2 regions of the Microbacterium sp. MYb64 genome follow, and region 1 is predicted to be linked to the other one. Evidence: predicted binding sites of a transcription regulator. Region 1 holds the regulator's gene; the other holds the start of a gene.

Region 1 (7,298 bases):
CGCGTACGCGGTCCTCGGCGGTCTCGCGGAGCGCCCGGCGATCTTCGTCGCGGCCCCGTACGCGGCCCTCGACGCCAACCTCGCGGTTCTCGCCGCGGCTCCGATCGAGGCGATCGGCCTCGACCTCGTGCGCGGCACCGTGCCCGCATCCGTCCCCGGCCTCGCCGACAAGGTGCTCGTCGGCGGCGTGGTCGACGGCCACAACATCTGGCGCGGCGACCTCTCCGCGGCCTTCGACACCCTCGAGGCGCTGCGCGGTCTCGGTGCGGCCGGCGTGGCCGCGGCGACCTCCACCTCGCTGCAGCACGTGCCGCACGACGTCGAGGACGAGACCAAGCTCGATGAGCGCCTGGTGAGCTGGCTCGCCTTCGCCGACCAGAAGGTCGCGCAGGTCACGACCCTCGCCAAGGGCCTCGCCGAGGGGCGCTCCGCGATCGCCGCCGAGCTCGACGCCGCCTCCGCCGCCCTGACGGACCGTCTCAGAGCCCCCGGCGTCCGCGTGGACGCCGTCCGTGCGCGCACCTCGGCGCTGACCGGCGCCGACTTCGACCGCGGCGACTACGAGGCCCGTGTGGCCGCGCAGTCGATCGCGCTCGACCTGCCCGCGCTGCCGCTCACGACCATCGGATCCTTCCCGCAGACCGGCGAGATCCGACGCGCCCGCGCGCAGTTCACCAAGGGCGAGATCACCGCGGACGAGTACGACGGCTTCCTCCGCGAGGAGATCGGCCGGGTCGTGACCCTGCAGGAGGAGCTGGGCCTGGACGTGCTCGTGCACGGCGAGCCCGAGCGCAACGACATGGTGCAGTACTTCGCCGAGAACCTCGACGGCTTCGACGTCACCGAGAACGGCTGGGTGCAGTCCTACGGATCCCGCGCGACGCGCCCGTCGATCCTCTGGGGCGACGTCTCGCGTCCGGCGCCGATCACGGTGGCGTGGTCGGAGTACGCGCAGTCCCTCACCGCGAAGCCGATGAAGGGCATGCTGACGGGCCCCGTCACGATCCTCGCCTGGTCGTTCGTCCGCGACGACCAGCCGCTCGCCGAGACGGCGAACCAGGTCGCCCTGGCGCTGCGCGACGAGATCGCGGACCTGGAGGCCGCCGGGATCGGCGTCATCCAGGTCGACGAGCCGGCGCTGCGCGAGCTGCTGCCGCTCAAGAAGGCCGACCAGCCGGCGTACCTGGACTGGTCCGTCGCGTCGTTCCGGCTGTCCACGGCGGGCGCGGAGACGGCCACGCAGGTGCACACGCACCTCTGCTACTCGGAGTTCGGCGTCGTGATCGACGCGATCCGCGCGCTCGACGCCGACGTCACCTCGATCGAGGCCGCCCGCAGTCGCATGGAGGTCGTCACGGACATCGCCGCGGCCGGCTTCGACCACGGCATCGGCCCCGGCGTGTACGACATCCACTCGCCGCGCGTTCCGGACGCCTCCGAGGTCGAGGTGCTCCTGCGCCGTGCGGTCGAGGAGATCCCGACGCGTCAGCTCTGGGTCAACCCGGACTGCGGTCTGAAGACCCGCGGCTACGAGGAGACCAACGCCTCGCTGCGCAACATCGTCGAGGCCACCCGCCGCGTCCGCGAGGACGTGTCGGTCGCGGTCTGATCTCCCCGCACCGGGCGTCTTCATCGAGGCCCCCTCGCAGCACCGAGGCCCCCTCCCAGATTCGGATCTGAGAGGGGGCCTCGATGCGCAGAGGGGGCCTCGACGTGGAAGGGGCGGGGATCAGACCGCGCGCAGCACCGCCACGATCTTGCCGAGCACCGTGGCGTCGTCGCCCAGGATCGGCTCGAAGGCGCTGTTGCGGGGGAGCAGCCACACGTGGCCGTCCCGCCGGCGGAACGTCTTGACCGTGGCCTCGCCGTCGAGCATGGCCGCGACGATCTCGCCGTTCTCCGCGGTGCCCTGTGAGCGCACGACCACCCAGTCGCCGTCGCAGATGGCGGCGTCGATCATCGACTCGCCGGAGACCTTGAGCATGAACAGATCACCTTTGCCGACGAGCTGGCGGGGGAGGGGGAAGATCTCCTCGACCTGCTGCTCGGCCGTGATCGGCACTCCGGCGGCGATCCGGCCCACGAGCGGCACGAGCGCGGCGTCTCCGACCGAGGGGGCGGTGTCTGCGGGGTTCTCGGTCGAGAGGCCGGGCAGGTCGATGAGGACCTCCATGGCGCGGGTCTTGCCGGCGTCGCGGCGCAGGTAGCCGCTGAGCTCGAGCTGGCCGAGCTGATGCGTCACGCTGCTGAGGGACTTGAGACCCACGGCGTCGCCGATCTCGCGCATGCTCGGCGGGTAGCCGTACCGGGCGATCGAGGTCTGGATGACCTCGAGGATCGCCATCTGCTTCGCACTGAGGCTCTTGCGGCGCCGCGTCCGCGGGGCCTCGGAGCCGAGGTTCGCACCGTCGCTCATGCCATCTCCTTCGTGTGCATCGGGCCCTCGCGGATCCGGTGATCGGCATGGATTCGCGGGCGGCGATTCGAATGTCGGTGGTCCGTGATGGGGTCTTCGTATCGAAACCGTATCCGAGATCGGGGCGGAGTCGATAGATCTGTTCGAGCGTGTCGGCGAATTATCGGAACCGATATTCGAAGAACGCTTGACAGATGTTCGAACTCGAAAGTAGTTTCGGTACGTAGGTTCGCCTCTCCAGAGGCCCGGATTCGAAGATCCTCCACACGGGATCCCGATCCGGGGAGAGGCGGACCGACACAGACACTGAGGAGAAGCACCATGAGCAGCATCACCTTCGCCGGTCCGGTTCCCGCCACGCGCCTGCGGATCACCGCACGCGGTCGGCGCGTGCTCGCCGCGCTGGTCGCGCTCCCGGTGGCTGCGGCGATCGCGTTCGCAGCGCTGAGCGGCGGATCCGCGCTCGCCTCCGGCGAGCAGACGACGGGCAACACCTTCGCGACCGTCACCGTCCAACCCGGCGACACCCTGTGGTCCATCGCGGGCGAGGTCGCGCCGAACGCCGACCCGCGCGACGTCGTCGCCAAGATCTCCCAGCTGAACCTCGTCGACGGCGGCGTGATCGAGGTCGGGCAGCACCTGGCCATCCCGGCGGAGTACGGCGCGACCGGACGCTGATCGTCACGCGGCACCGGCATCACAGCCGGGCCGCCTAGCATGGCAGGGTGACTGTCTCGCTCGACGACTTACCCCTTCGTGACGACCTGCGCGGACTGCGCCCCTACGGGGCCCCGCAGGCGCCGCTGCCCGTGGCGCTGAACGTGAACGAGAACACGCATCCGGTGCCCGAGAAGGTCGCGAGCGACATCCTCGACGACATCGCGGTGGCGCTGCGCGACGTCAACCGGTACCCGGACCGCGAGTTCACCGAGCTCCGTGAGGCGTTCGCCGGCTACCTCGGCCACGACCTCGTGGCCGCGAACATCTGGGCGGGCAACGGGTCCAACGAGGTGCTCCAGCACATCCTGCAGGCCTTCGCCGGCCCTGGCCGCACCGTGTTCGGGTTCGCGCCGACCTATTCGATGTACCCGCTGCTCGCCCAGGGCACGGGGGCGACCTGGGTCGCCGGGGTCCGCCACCCCGACTACGAGCTGACGGTCGACGAGGCGGTCGCGCAGGTCCTGGAGCACGATCCGGACGTGATCCTGCTGTGCGCGCCGAACAACCCCACGGGCACCCCGCTGCCTCTCGACGTGATCGAGGCGGTGTACGAGGCCGCGCGAGGCATCGTCATCGTCGACGAGGCGTACCAGGAGTTCGCGCCGAAGGATTCGCCGACGGCGCTGACGCTGCTCGAGGGACGGCCGCGGCTCGCCGTCTCCCGCACGATGAGCAAGGCCTTCGCCTTCGCCGGAGCGCGGGTCGGCTACCTCGCCGCGGATCCGGCGTTCATCGACGCCCTGCGTCTGGTGCGCCTGCCGTACCACCTGAGCGCGCTCACCCAGGCGGCGGCGATCGCGGCGCTGCGGAACGCGCCGATCATGCTCGCGATGGTCGATGAGATCGTCGCGCAGCGCGATCGCATCTCCGCCACGCTCGCGGCCCTGGGGTACGAACCCCACCCGTCCTGGTCCAACTTCGTGCTGTTCGGCGGGGTCGCCGATCCCGCCGCGACCTGGCGCGCCCTCTACGACAGGGGCGTGCTGATCCGCGATGTCGGCATCACGCATCACCTGCGCGTCACGGCCGGAACCGAGGCCGAGACCACCGCATTCCTGGACGCCCTCGCCTCGATAGGATCGGCCTCATGACCGCTGAGACCCCCGCTGCGGCCCGGACCGCGCGCCGCACCCGCTCCACGTCCGAGTCGACGATCGAGCTCGAGCTCGACCTCGACGGCACGGGGCAGAGCCACATCGACACCTCGGTCCCGTTCTTCGACCACCTGCTGACGGCGTTCGCGAAGCACTCGCTGACAGATCTGACCGTGCGCGCCTCAGGCGACACCCACATCGACGCGCACCACACGGTGGAGGACGTGGCGATCGTGCTCGGCCAGGCGATCCGCGAGGCGCTCGGCGACAAGAACGGCATCTCCCGCTACGGCGACGCGCTCGTCCCGCTCGACGAGGCGCTCGTGCAGGCGGTCGTCGACATCTCCGGTCGCCCCTACCTCGTGCACGAGGGAGAGCCGGCCGGCTACGAGCACCACCTCATCGGCGGCCACTTCACCGGATCCCTCGTGCGTCACGTCTTCGAGGCGATCGCGTACAACGCCGCCCTGACCGTGCACGTGCGTGTGATCAGCGGCCGCGACCCGCACCACATCGCGGAGGCCGAGTTCAAGGCCTTCGCGCGCGCGTTCCGTCAGGCCAAGGCGCTCGACCCCCTCGTGGTCGGCGTGCCCTCGACCAAGGGCGCCCTGTGAGCGAGGGCGCAGAAGGCCGTCGTCCGACCGTCGCCGTCTTCGACTACGGGTCCGGCAACGTGCACTCGGCCGTGAAGGCGCTGATCCGCGCCGGCGCGGACGCGCAGCTCACCGGCGACCGCTCCGCGGCGCTCGAGGCCGACGGGCTCGTGGTACCGGGCGTCGGGGCGTTCGCAGCCGTCCGCGAGGCGCTCGCCGCGCACCGCGGGGATGAGATCATCGAGCGGCGCCTGGCCGGCGGCCGCCCCGTGCTGGGCATCTGCGTCGGCATGCAGGTCCTGTTCGAGGGCGGTGTCGAGCGCGGCGCCGAGGTCGAAGGGCTGGGCGAGTGGCCCGGCATCGTGACCGAGCTCGACGCTCCGGTCCTGCCGCACATGGGCTGGAACACCGTCGAACCCGATCCCGGCAGCGTGCTGTTCCGCGGGATCGAGCACGAGCGCTTCTACTTCGTGCACTCCTTCGCCGCGCAGACGTGGGAGCTCGAGGTCATGCCGCCGTTCCCCGAGCCGCACCTCACGTGGGCCGAGCACGGCTCGCGCTTCCTCGCCGCGGTCGAGAACGGCCCGCTCTCCGCGACGCAGTTCCACCCGGAGAAGTCCGGCGAGGCGGGCATCCAGCTCCTCCGGAACTGGATCTCCACGCTCTGATCCGTCTGACCGTGTGACGCCGGGGGATTGGTGCCCCGACCGTGCGCGGACTACTCTCTTCTCTCGTGCCGCGCCCGAAGCGCGCGGTGCATCGTGACCCGAAGGACGACATGAACGAGTTCGCGCAGTCCCCCTCCCTGACCCTCCTCCCGGCCGTAGACGTCGCGGGCGGACAGGCCGTCCGCCTGACGCAGGGTGAGGCCGGAAGCGAGACCAGCTACGGCGATCCGATGGACGCCGCCGCGGAGTGGGTGGATCAGGGAGCCGAGTGGATCCACCTGGTCGACCTCGACGCCGCGTTCGGCCGCGGCAGCAACACCGCGATCCTGCGCCGCGTGATCAAGCAGTTCCGCAGCGTCAACGTCGAGCTGTCCGGTGGCATCCGCGACGACGCGAGCCTCGAGGCGGCGCTGGAGTCCGGCGCTTCCCGCATCAACCTCGGCACCGCGGCGCTCGAGAACCCCGAGTGGGCCGCCGACGTGATCGCCCGCTACGGCGACGCGGTCGCGGTGGGCCTGGACGTCCGCGGCACGACCCTCGCCGCCCGCGGCTGGACCAAGGAGGGCGGCGACCTCTGGACGGTGCTCGACCGCCTCGAGGACGCCGGGTGCAGCCGCTACGTCGTCACCGACGTCACCAAGGACGGCACGCTCAAGGGCCCGAACCTCGACCTGCTCCGCGAGATCACCGCGCGCACTCCGAAGCCCGTCGTGGCCTCGGGCGGCATCGCGAACCTCGACGACATCGCCGCGCTCCGCGAGCTCGTGCCGCTCGGCGTCGAGGGCGCGATCGTCGGCAAGGCGCTGTACGCCGGCGCATTCACCCTGGCCGAGGCGCTGGATGTCGCCGGATCCTGACCACGCCGCGTCCGCGGCGTGCGATCACGACCACGGCGCGCACGGCAACGCCGGCGACTCCGCGGGCGTGCCCTGGGCGGGACGCTCCTTCCAGGAGAACACCCGGGCGAGCGACGACGGATCCGCGGATCCGGCGCTCTGGGACGCGCTGACGCGCTTCCGCGCCGGTGGCGGCTCGCAGGCCGAGGTCGTGGACGCGTTCCGCACGGCGCGCGTGCTCGTGCCGCTGGTCGCCGAGAAGGGCGACGAAGGCGTGGCGCCGTCCGGACTGACGGTGGACAAGACCCAGGAGCTCTCGCTCGTCACGGTCGCCGCGCCCGACGGGCGCACGGTGCAGCCGGCCTTCACGAGCGTCGACACCATGCGCTCCTGGGATGCGGTCGCACGCCCGATCCCCGTCGAGGCCGCCCGCGTGGCGTTGTCCGCTTCGTCGGGCGATGCCGAGCTGATCGTGCTCGACCCCGGATCCGCGACCGAGTTCGTCCTGCGCCGCCCCGCCGTGTGGGCGATCGCGCAGGGGCAGCACTGGGAGCCGAGCTTCCTCTCGCCAGAGGTCTACGCGGGCCTCCTGGAGAGCGTCGGCAGCGAGCTCGCCGTGATCGACGTCGCCGTCTCCGCCGGCGACCCCGACGCGCGCCTGCGCGGACCGGAGCTGGTCGTCACGCTCGAGCTCGTCGAGGGGCTGGATCGGGAGACGCTCGATGCGGTGCTCGCTCGCCTCGCGCAGCGCTGGGCCGCCGACGACCGCATCGCGGTGCTCGTCGACTCGCTCACCGTGCGCCTGCGCGCGAGCGCCTGAGGGCGGAAGCGAGCGAACCCGCCCCCGCCCGCGGCGAGGTCAGTTGACCGGTCCGGTCCACTTCTCGCCGGGGCCCTGCCCGATCGGGTCCGGGATGACGGAGGCCTCGCGGAAGGCGAGCTGCACGGAGCGCAGGCCGTCGCGCAGGGAG
Region 2 (7,298 bases), on a different contig from region 1:
AGCAGATCCTCGTGGCCCACACCGGACAGGACGCCGAGCGGCTGCGCCGCGACACGGACCGGGATCTCGTGCTCACCGCGGAGGGCGCGCGCGAGTACGGGGTCGTGGACCAGGTCGTGATGCAGGCGCCCCCGCTGCCGGGGTCGCCGTCTGTGGAGGCCGGCCGGGCTCAGGCGGCCAGTGCGTAGGCGGCGCGCGCCGGCTGCGCGGGCTGCCGGATCGGCGCCACCTGGCCGATCGTGATGCGCTCGGCGACACCGAGGGTGAGGTCCAGCAGCGTGAGATCGAGCGCGCCGGATACCGCGGCGAGCATCTCGCTGGACGCCTCCTTGCGCCCGCGCTCCATCTCCGACAGATACTGCGGGGAGACGCCGGCGCGCTGCGCGGTCTCGGCGAGCGTCTCGCCGCGATCCGTGCGGGCGTCGCGCAGCAGCTCGCCCACGACGTTGCGCCAGAGGCGCTCCGGTTCGGTGCCCGGGTTCTTCCGGGGCTCGTGCGAGGGGGCGTGCTCGACGCGGAGAGGCTCAGGAGTCGCGGTCATGGCGCCATGCTAGGCACGCTGCTTCCGCGGGCGCGACCGGATCCGCTCAGAGCAGAACGCCGCTCGAATCGGGTGCTGACCCGGATGCGCACACGATCATCGAGGAGTGGAATCGGGCGAAGGGGCGGTGCGCCCCCAGGAAGGGATCGGATCATGGCGCTCTACATGGATGTCCACCGGCTCGACGGCCCCGTCACCCTCGACGATGTCGCGGCGGCGCACGCGGCCGACCTTGCGACGCAGGATCAGCACGGCGTGCACTATCTGCGCTACTGGGTCGATGAGGAGGGAGGGAAGATCTTCTGCCTCGTCGATGCGCCGGACGCGGAGGCTGCGAACACCGTGCACCGCGAGGCGCACGGTCTCGTCGCGGACGAGATCCATCTCGTCCAGGAAGGTCGCTGACGCACGGCCCGTCCGGACACGGCCCGCGGCGACCGGGCGATCAGACGTCGTGGATGAGCCGCTTGCCGGTGTTGCCGACCTCGAAGCGCTCGTAGCCGAGCGCGTCGTAGAAGCCGAGCACCTCTTCGTTCCCGACCCGGACCATGAGCTGGACCTTGGGGCAGCCCATCGCGTGCAGGAGCCGTTCGGCCTCGGCGACGAGCGCCCGGCCGATGCCGGCGCCGCGCCGATCCGAGGCGCTGGCGAGGTAGTAGAGCCAGCCACGATGCCCGTCGTAGCCCGCCATCACGGAGCCGACGATCCGAGAGGTGACTCCGTCGGCGTCGCCGTCGGAGCGATCCGGGGTACGCTCCTCCGCGACGAGGAAGAGCTCAGGCTGCACTGCGAGCTTGCGCTCGATGTCGGCGCGCGGATCGTTCCACGGCCGGGTCAGGCCCGCGTCCTCCCAGAGGGCGACGACAGCGTCGGTGTCTGCGCGCCCGAAGGCCCTGATCGCGATTCCGGTGGTCATGCGCTCTCCTCCAGGATGGTCCCCACGTCGATCGGCGCCAGCGCGTCGATCCATTCCGCCTCGGCGTACCGGCGGAACCAGGACACCTGGCGGCGCGCGTAGCGACGGGTCAGCGCCTGCGTCTCGGCGATCGCCTCGTCCTGGGTGAGCGCGCCCGTCAGCTGGGACAGCGCCTGCGCATAGCCGATCGCACGCCGGGCAGTCGTGCCCTGCTCGAGGCCCTCGCCGCGCAGTCGTTCGACCTCTGCGAGCATCCCCTGCTCCCACATGCGCTCCACCCGACGGTCCAGCCGCTCGACCAGCGCCGAGCGTTCGACCCCCAGCGCCAGCACGCGCGTGCGCGGGTGCCACGGCACCGGCTGCTCGGGCAGCGCGGCGCCGTGCGTGCGCTCGCCCAATGCCAGTACCTCGAGCGCCCGTACGATGCGGCGGCCGTTCTTCTGGTCGATCCGTGCGGCGGTCTCCGGATCCTGCTGCTGCAGACGCGCGAGCAGGGGCCCCGGACCGTCGTGCTCCAGCTCGGCTTCGAGGCGCGCACGCAGCGCGTCATCCCGGGGCGGGAAACGGAAGTCGTAGAGCACGCTGGAGACGTAGAGACCGGATCCGCCGACGAGGATCGCATCCGCGCCGCCGGCATGGATCTGTTCGATCGCGGCGCGCGCGTGCGGCTGGTACCAGGCCACCGCCGCGTCCTCGGCGACGTCGAGCACGTCGAAGAGGTGATGCGGGATCCCCCGCCGCTCGGAGGCGGGGAGCTTGGCGGTGCCGATGTCCATGCCGCGGTAGAGCTGCATGGCGTCCGCGTTCACGACCTCCGCGCGACGACCGCGCGCAGCCAGCGCCTGTGCGAGGTCGAGCGACAGGTCGCTCTTGCCCGTGCCGGTCGCACCCACGATCGCCCACAGACGCGGGGCGGTGACGTCGGGCCCTTCGACGGACTCGGGGACCGGCACTGCGCCCGTCGCGCTCACACTCCGACGCGGAGCGTCGGCAGTCCCAGCGACACCGCGCGCGGCATCCCGTCGGACGCGGGAGCCGCCGGCACCGCGCAGGACTCGGACTGCGCCCGGTCCCAGGCGTCGCCGCCGCGCGTGCGACGGATCCGCAGCGGCGCGCCGTCGACGGCGTCCGCAAGCAGGTGGAACGGCGCCCCGTGGGTGATCGTCACGGTCACCACGTCGCCCGGACGCGGTCGGTCGGATCCCTCGGGCAGCTCGAAGTGCACGAGGCGGTTGTCCTGGGCGCGGCCGGTGAGCCGGTGCGTCTCGGCGTCCTTCTTGCCCTCTCCGACGGAGACCAGGACCTCGACCTCGCGGCCGACCTGCTTCTGGTTCTCCTCGAGCGAGATGCGCTCCTGCAGCGCGATGAGGCGCTCGTAGCGCGCCTGCACGATCTCCTTGGGGACCTGCTCGTCCATGGTCGCGGCGGGCGTGCCCTCGCGGATCGAGTACTGGAACGTGAAGGCGCTCGCGAAGCGGGCCTGCTCCACGACGCGCATCGTGTCCTCGAAGTCCTCCTCGGTCTCGCCCGGGAAGCCGACGATGATGTCGGTGGAGATCGCGGCGTTCGGGATCTTCGCGCGCACGCGGTCGAGGATGCCCAGGAACTTCTCGCTGCGGTAGGAGCGGCGCATCGCGCGCAGGATCCTGTCGCTGCCGGACTGCAGCGGCATGTGCAGCTGCGGCATGACGTTGGGCGTCTCCGCCATGGCGTCGATCACGTCATCGGTGAAGGCCGCGGGGTGCGGGCTCGTGAAGCGGATCCGCTCGAGTCCCTCGATCTCGCCGGCGGCGCGCAGCAGCTTGCCGAACGCCTGGCGGTCGCCGAACTCGACGCCGTAGGAGTTCACGTTCTGGCCGAGCAGCGTGACCTCGATCGCGCCGTCGTCGACGAGCAGCCGGATCTCGTTCAGGATGTCGCCGGGGCGGCGGTCCTTCTCCTTGCCGCGGAGGCTGGGCACGATGCAGAACGTGCAGGTGTTGTTGCAGCCCACCGAGATCGACACCCAGCCGCTGTGCGCCGAATCGCGACGGGTCGGCAGCGTGGACGGGAAGACCTCGAGCGCCTCCAGGATCTCGAGTTCGGCCTCGCCGTTGTGGCGGGCGCGCTCGAGCAGACCGGGCAGGGACCCCATGTTGTGAGTGCCGAAGACCACATCGACCCAGGGCGCCTTGTCGAGGACGGCCTGCTTGTCCATCTGCGCCAGGCAGCCGCCGACGGCGATCTGCATCCCGGCGTGCTTGTCCTTGCGGCTCTTCAGATGCCCCAGCGTGCCGTACAGCTTGCCGGCGGCGTTGTCGCGCACCGCGCACGTGTTGATGATGACGATGTCCGCCTCGTCGTCTGCGGCTGCGCGGACGTAGCCGGCGCTCTCCAGCGAGCCCGACAGACGCTCGGAGTCGTGCACGTTCATCTGGCATCCGAAGGTGCGCACCTCGTACGTGCGCTGCTGCCCGGCCTCATCGAGCGCCGCGGCGGAGGGCGCGATGAGCGTGGGCTCTGAGAGGGGAATGGTCATAGTGCCTGCCATTCTACTTTCGCCAGGCGGGAAAGGTCCCCGCTCGCTCTCGCGCAGCTTCTCTCAACGATGCGGACGCTTACCCGATGATGCGAAAGCCCACCCTCCGGGTTCAGCTCTCCTCGAACCGCACCCGCCCGACGCCCGAACCGCGCTGCGTCTCGCGCCACGCGGTGCGTGCGGCGGTCAGCGCCACGCCGCCCCCGTATCCGCGGCGGGACAGCTGTCCGACGAGACGCCGGATCGCGGTGTCCTCGTCGTAGCGACGCAGGCCCGCCACCTTGGACCGTGCATAGTCGAGCGCCCGCTCGGCGTCGTCATCGTCCAGGACGGACAGCGCCTCGTCGGCGATCTGGCGCGGAATGCCTCGCTGACTGAGGGTGCGGGCGATCGCCACACGCCCCTGTCCCTTGCGCTCGGACCCCGAGGTCACCAGGAGCTCGGCCAGGGAGACGTCGTCGAGATACCCGCGCTGCTCGAACTGCTCGACGACGAGATCGCGGTCCTCGGAGGAGAGGCCGTTCTCACGCAGCACGTCTCGCGCTTCCGCGCTCGACAGCTGCTTGGAGCGGAGCTTCCGGACCAGCAGCTCGCTCGCGTCGGCGATCGGATCGTCCGGCACGGCCGCGTCGTCCCCGCCGTGACGGCCGACGGCACGCAGCCCGCGACGGACGGGCGCGGGTGCCACCGGAGCGGAGGTATTGCCCTCTTCGGTTGCCAGCGCCGCGGCGGCGGGGTGGCGGGAACTCGGCCCGCGGCGCTCGGCCTCAGACTCCGCAGCCCAGGTCGAGCGCCACTCGTCCCCTGCGGACGACGCGGCGGACGCCGGGTTCGACGGGCGCGTGCGCCCGCCGTCGGCGGGCGCACCGCGCCCCCCGAACAGCGGGATCACGGGGGCGAGGCGGTCGTCCTCGGACGATGCCCCGCCCCTGTCGTCACTCACGGCTCACTCCGGTCGCCGAGCGTCGTCGAGGCGCATGTCAGGCCGGACGCCGCTGTGCGAGCTCGTCGGCCGCCGTCGCAGCGGGGGCCGCCGCACCGCCGATGCCGAGCTTCTGCTTGATCTGCGTCTCGATCGTCTCCGCGATGTCGGGGTTCTTGAGCAGGAAGTTGCGCGCGTTCTCCTTGCCCTGGCCGAGCTGGTCCCCGTCGTAGGTGTACCAGGCGCCGGACTTCTTCACGATGCCGTGGTCGACGCCGAAGTCGATGAGGCTGCCCTCGCGGGAGATGCCGACGCCGTAGAGGATGTCGAACTCGGCCTGCTTGAACGGCGGAGCCATCTTGTTCTTCACGACCTTGACCCTGGTGCGGTTTCCGACTGCCTCCGTGCCGTCCTTCAGCGTCTCGATCCGACGGATGTCGAGGCGGACCGACGCGTAGAACTTCAGCGCCTTACCACCGGCGGTGGTCTCCGGCGAGCCGAAGAACACGCCGATCTTCTCGCGCAGCTGGTTGATGAAGATCATCGTGGTGTTGGTCTGATTCAGACCGCCCGTGAGCTTGCGCAGCGCCTGCGACATCAGTCGCGCCTGCAGACCGACGTGCGAGTCGCCCATCTCGCCCTCGATCTCCGCACGCGGCACGAGAGCGGCCACGGAGTCGATCACGATGAGGTCGATGGCACCGGAGCGCACGAGCATGTCGGCGATCTCGAGCGCCTGCTCACCGGTGTCGGGCTGGGAGACGAGCAGCGCGTCGATGTCGACGCCGAGCTTCTTGGCGTACTCGGGGTCGAGGGCGTGCTCCGCGTCGACGAAGGCGGCGATGCCGCCGGCGCGCTGCGCATTGGCGATCGCGTGCAGGGTCAGCGTGGTCTTACCCGAGGACTCCGGGCCGTAGATCTCGACGATGCGGCCGCGCGGCAGGCCTCCGACGCCGAGCGCGACGTCGAGCGCGATGGAGCCGGTGGGGATGACAGCGACAGGAGCACGCTCGTCACTGCCGAGGCGCATGACCGAGCCCTTTCCGAACTGCTTGTCGATCTGGGCGAGTGCGGTCTCGAGGGACTTCTCGCGGTCTGCGGGAGAGGGCATGACGTGCTCCTTCGTGCTCGTGAACTGCCGCCTGTAGGCTGTCGCGGCTGCCCCGGCTGGGGCGAGCTCTCCGACAAGGCGTATGACCTCGTGGTCATGTCGAACACGCTAGGCGGAGCCTCCGACATTCAGCCGGCGTTCCCGTAAGTCGTGCAGATCCCGATCACGAAATCATCTGTGCAGGACGATACGCGCATCTCGAACATGTCTTCGACGACACGCCGAGAAGACCGAGGAACGGATCGAACACCGCGCGCCCGGATCCGACCGCGTTCAGCGCCGCCGAGGCTCCAGCCGGCCCGCGCCGTACCGGTGCGACTCCGGGACGTCCATCTCGGCGCACAGCGCCAGCCAGACGTCCCGCGGAGGCACACCGGCCTCCATCGCCTGCGCGGCCGTGCGCCCGCCGACGGCGCTCAGAACGAGGTCCGCCACGAGGGAACCGCTACGCGATCCGAACTCCGTATCGACTGCACGGAGGAACTCGCTGCGCCGCATCCCGTCAGCGCAGCGACAGCTCGGACTCGACCGAGGCCACGAGCTCGTCGGGAACGACGTCGGGGATGACCTGCATGCCCTCGAGCACGGCGATCCGATCGCCGACCTCGCGCATGATGGTGGAGATGGGCACGTCGAGTGCTTCGGCGACCGACGCGAGGATCTCGCTGGACGCTTCCTTCTGCCCGCGCTCGACCTCGCTGAGGTACCCGAGTGCGACAGACGCTTTGCCTGCGACCTGGCGGAGTGTGCGGCCCTTCTGCAGACGGAAGTCCCGCAGCACGTCACCGATCTCCTGTCGTACGAGAATCATCGGGACCTCCTCTCCCCCATCCCCCGGCCCCAAGCGCCGGATCGGATGGTCAGTCTAACCCGACCTGTCGGGATCGACACTAGTATTTCGTCCTGTGCATTGAATGTGAGCACACTCGACTCAACTTCGTCGATGAGCACTCTATTCCCGGTCGTCCCGCCCGGGCGCGCCGGCATCGATCTCCCGGCCCGTCACCGTCTCGAAGAGCAGCGCGAGAGCCGCCCGAAGCGCGGCAGCGCGGATCGCGGAACGATCGCCGTCGAACAGGAACGGGCGGCTGATCGTGCGCTCGGCGACGCTCACTCCGATGTGGACCGTGCCGACAGGCTGCCCGCCCTGCGGGGTGGGACCGGCGACACCGGTCGTTGCGACGCCGACGTCGGCCGGGCGCCCGTCCACGGCCAGCGCCGAGCGGGCTCCCGCGGCCATCTGCCGCGCGACCTCCGCATCGACGGGCCCGTGCGACGCGAGCCGGAGCG

The links. Region 1 encodes LexA, which represses DNA repair genes until DNA is damaged. Its sites were predicted from a motif close to TCGAACANNTGTTCGA; they were not measured.
Region 2: recA (recombinase RecA) is a predicted target of LexA. The motif match lies at 6,207-6,222, and genes of this name have one in related genera.

What each region holds. Positions count from the first base shown of each region.
Region 1 covers NZ_PCOW01000020.1:50,892-58,189, forward strand. Annotated here, with positions in the region: gene metE (5-methyltetrahydropteroyltriglutamate--homocysteine S-methyltransferase) at 1-1,609, shown strand, start outside; gene lexA (transcriptional repressor LexA) at 1,730-2,416, opposite strand; gene CQ044_RS15585 (LysM peptidoglycan-binding domain-containing protein) at 2,738-3,094, shown strand; gene CQ044_RS15590 (histidinol-phosphate transaminase) at 3,142-4,227, shown strand; gene hisB (imidazoleglycerol-phosphate dehydratase HisB) at 4,224-4,844, shown strand; gene hisH (imidazole glycerol phosphate synthase subunit HisH) at 4,841-5,491, shown strand; gene priA (bifunctional 1-(5-phosphoribosyl)-5-((5-phosphoribosylamino)methylideneamino)imidazole-4-carboxamide isomerase/phosphoribosylanthranilate isomerase PriA) at 5,602-6,348, shown strand; gene CQ044_RS15610 (SseB family protein) at 6,332-7,147, shown strand; gene CQ044_RS15615 (DUF1844 domain-containing protein) at 7,187-7,298, opposite strand, start outside.
Region 2 covers NZ_PCOW01000002.1:258,737-266,034, reverse strand. Annotated here, with positions in the region: gene CQ044_RS03395 (ClpP family protease) at 1-188, shown strand, start outside; gene CQ044_RS03390 (helix-turn-helix domain-containing protein) at 170-541, opposite strand; gene CQ044_RS03385 (DUF4242 domain-containing protein) at 695-946, shown strand; gene CQ044_RS03380 (GNAT family acetyltransferase) at 987-1,457, opposite strand; gene miaA (tRNA (adenosine(37)-N6)-dimethylallyltransferase MiaA) at 1,454-2,428, opposite strand; gene miaB (tRNA (N6-isopentenyl adenosine(37)-C2)-methylthiotransferase MiaB) at 2,425-3,975, opposite strand; gene CQ044_RS03365 (regulatory protein RecX) at 4,088-4,918, opposite strand; gene recA (recombinase RecA) at 4,956-6,008, opposite strand; gene CQ044_RS03355 (DUF3046 domain-containing protein) at 6,282-6,506, opposite strand; gene CQ044_RS03350 (helix-turn-helix domain-containing protein) at 6,511-6,819, opposite strand; gene CQ044_RS03345 (CinA family protein) at 6,961-7,298, opposite strand, start outside.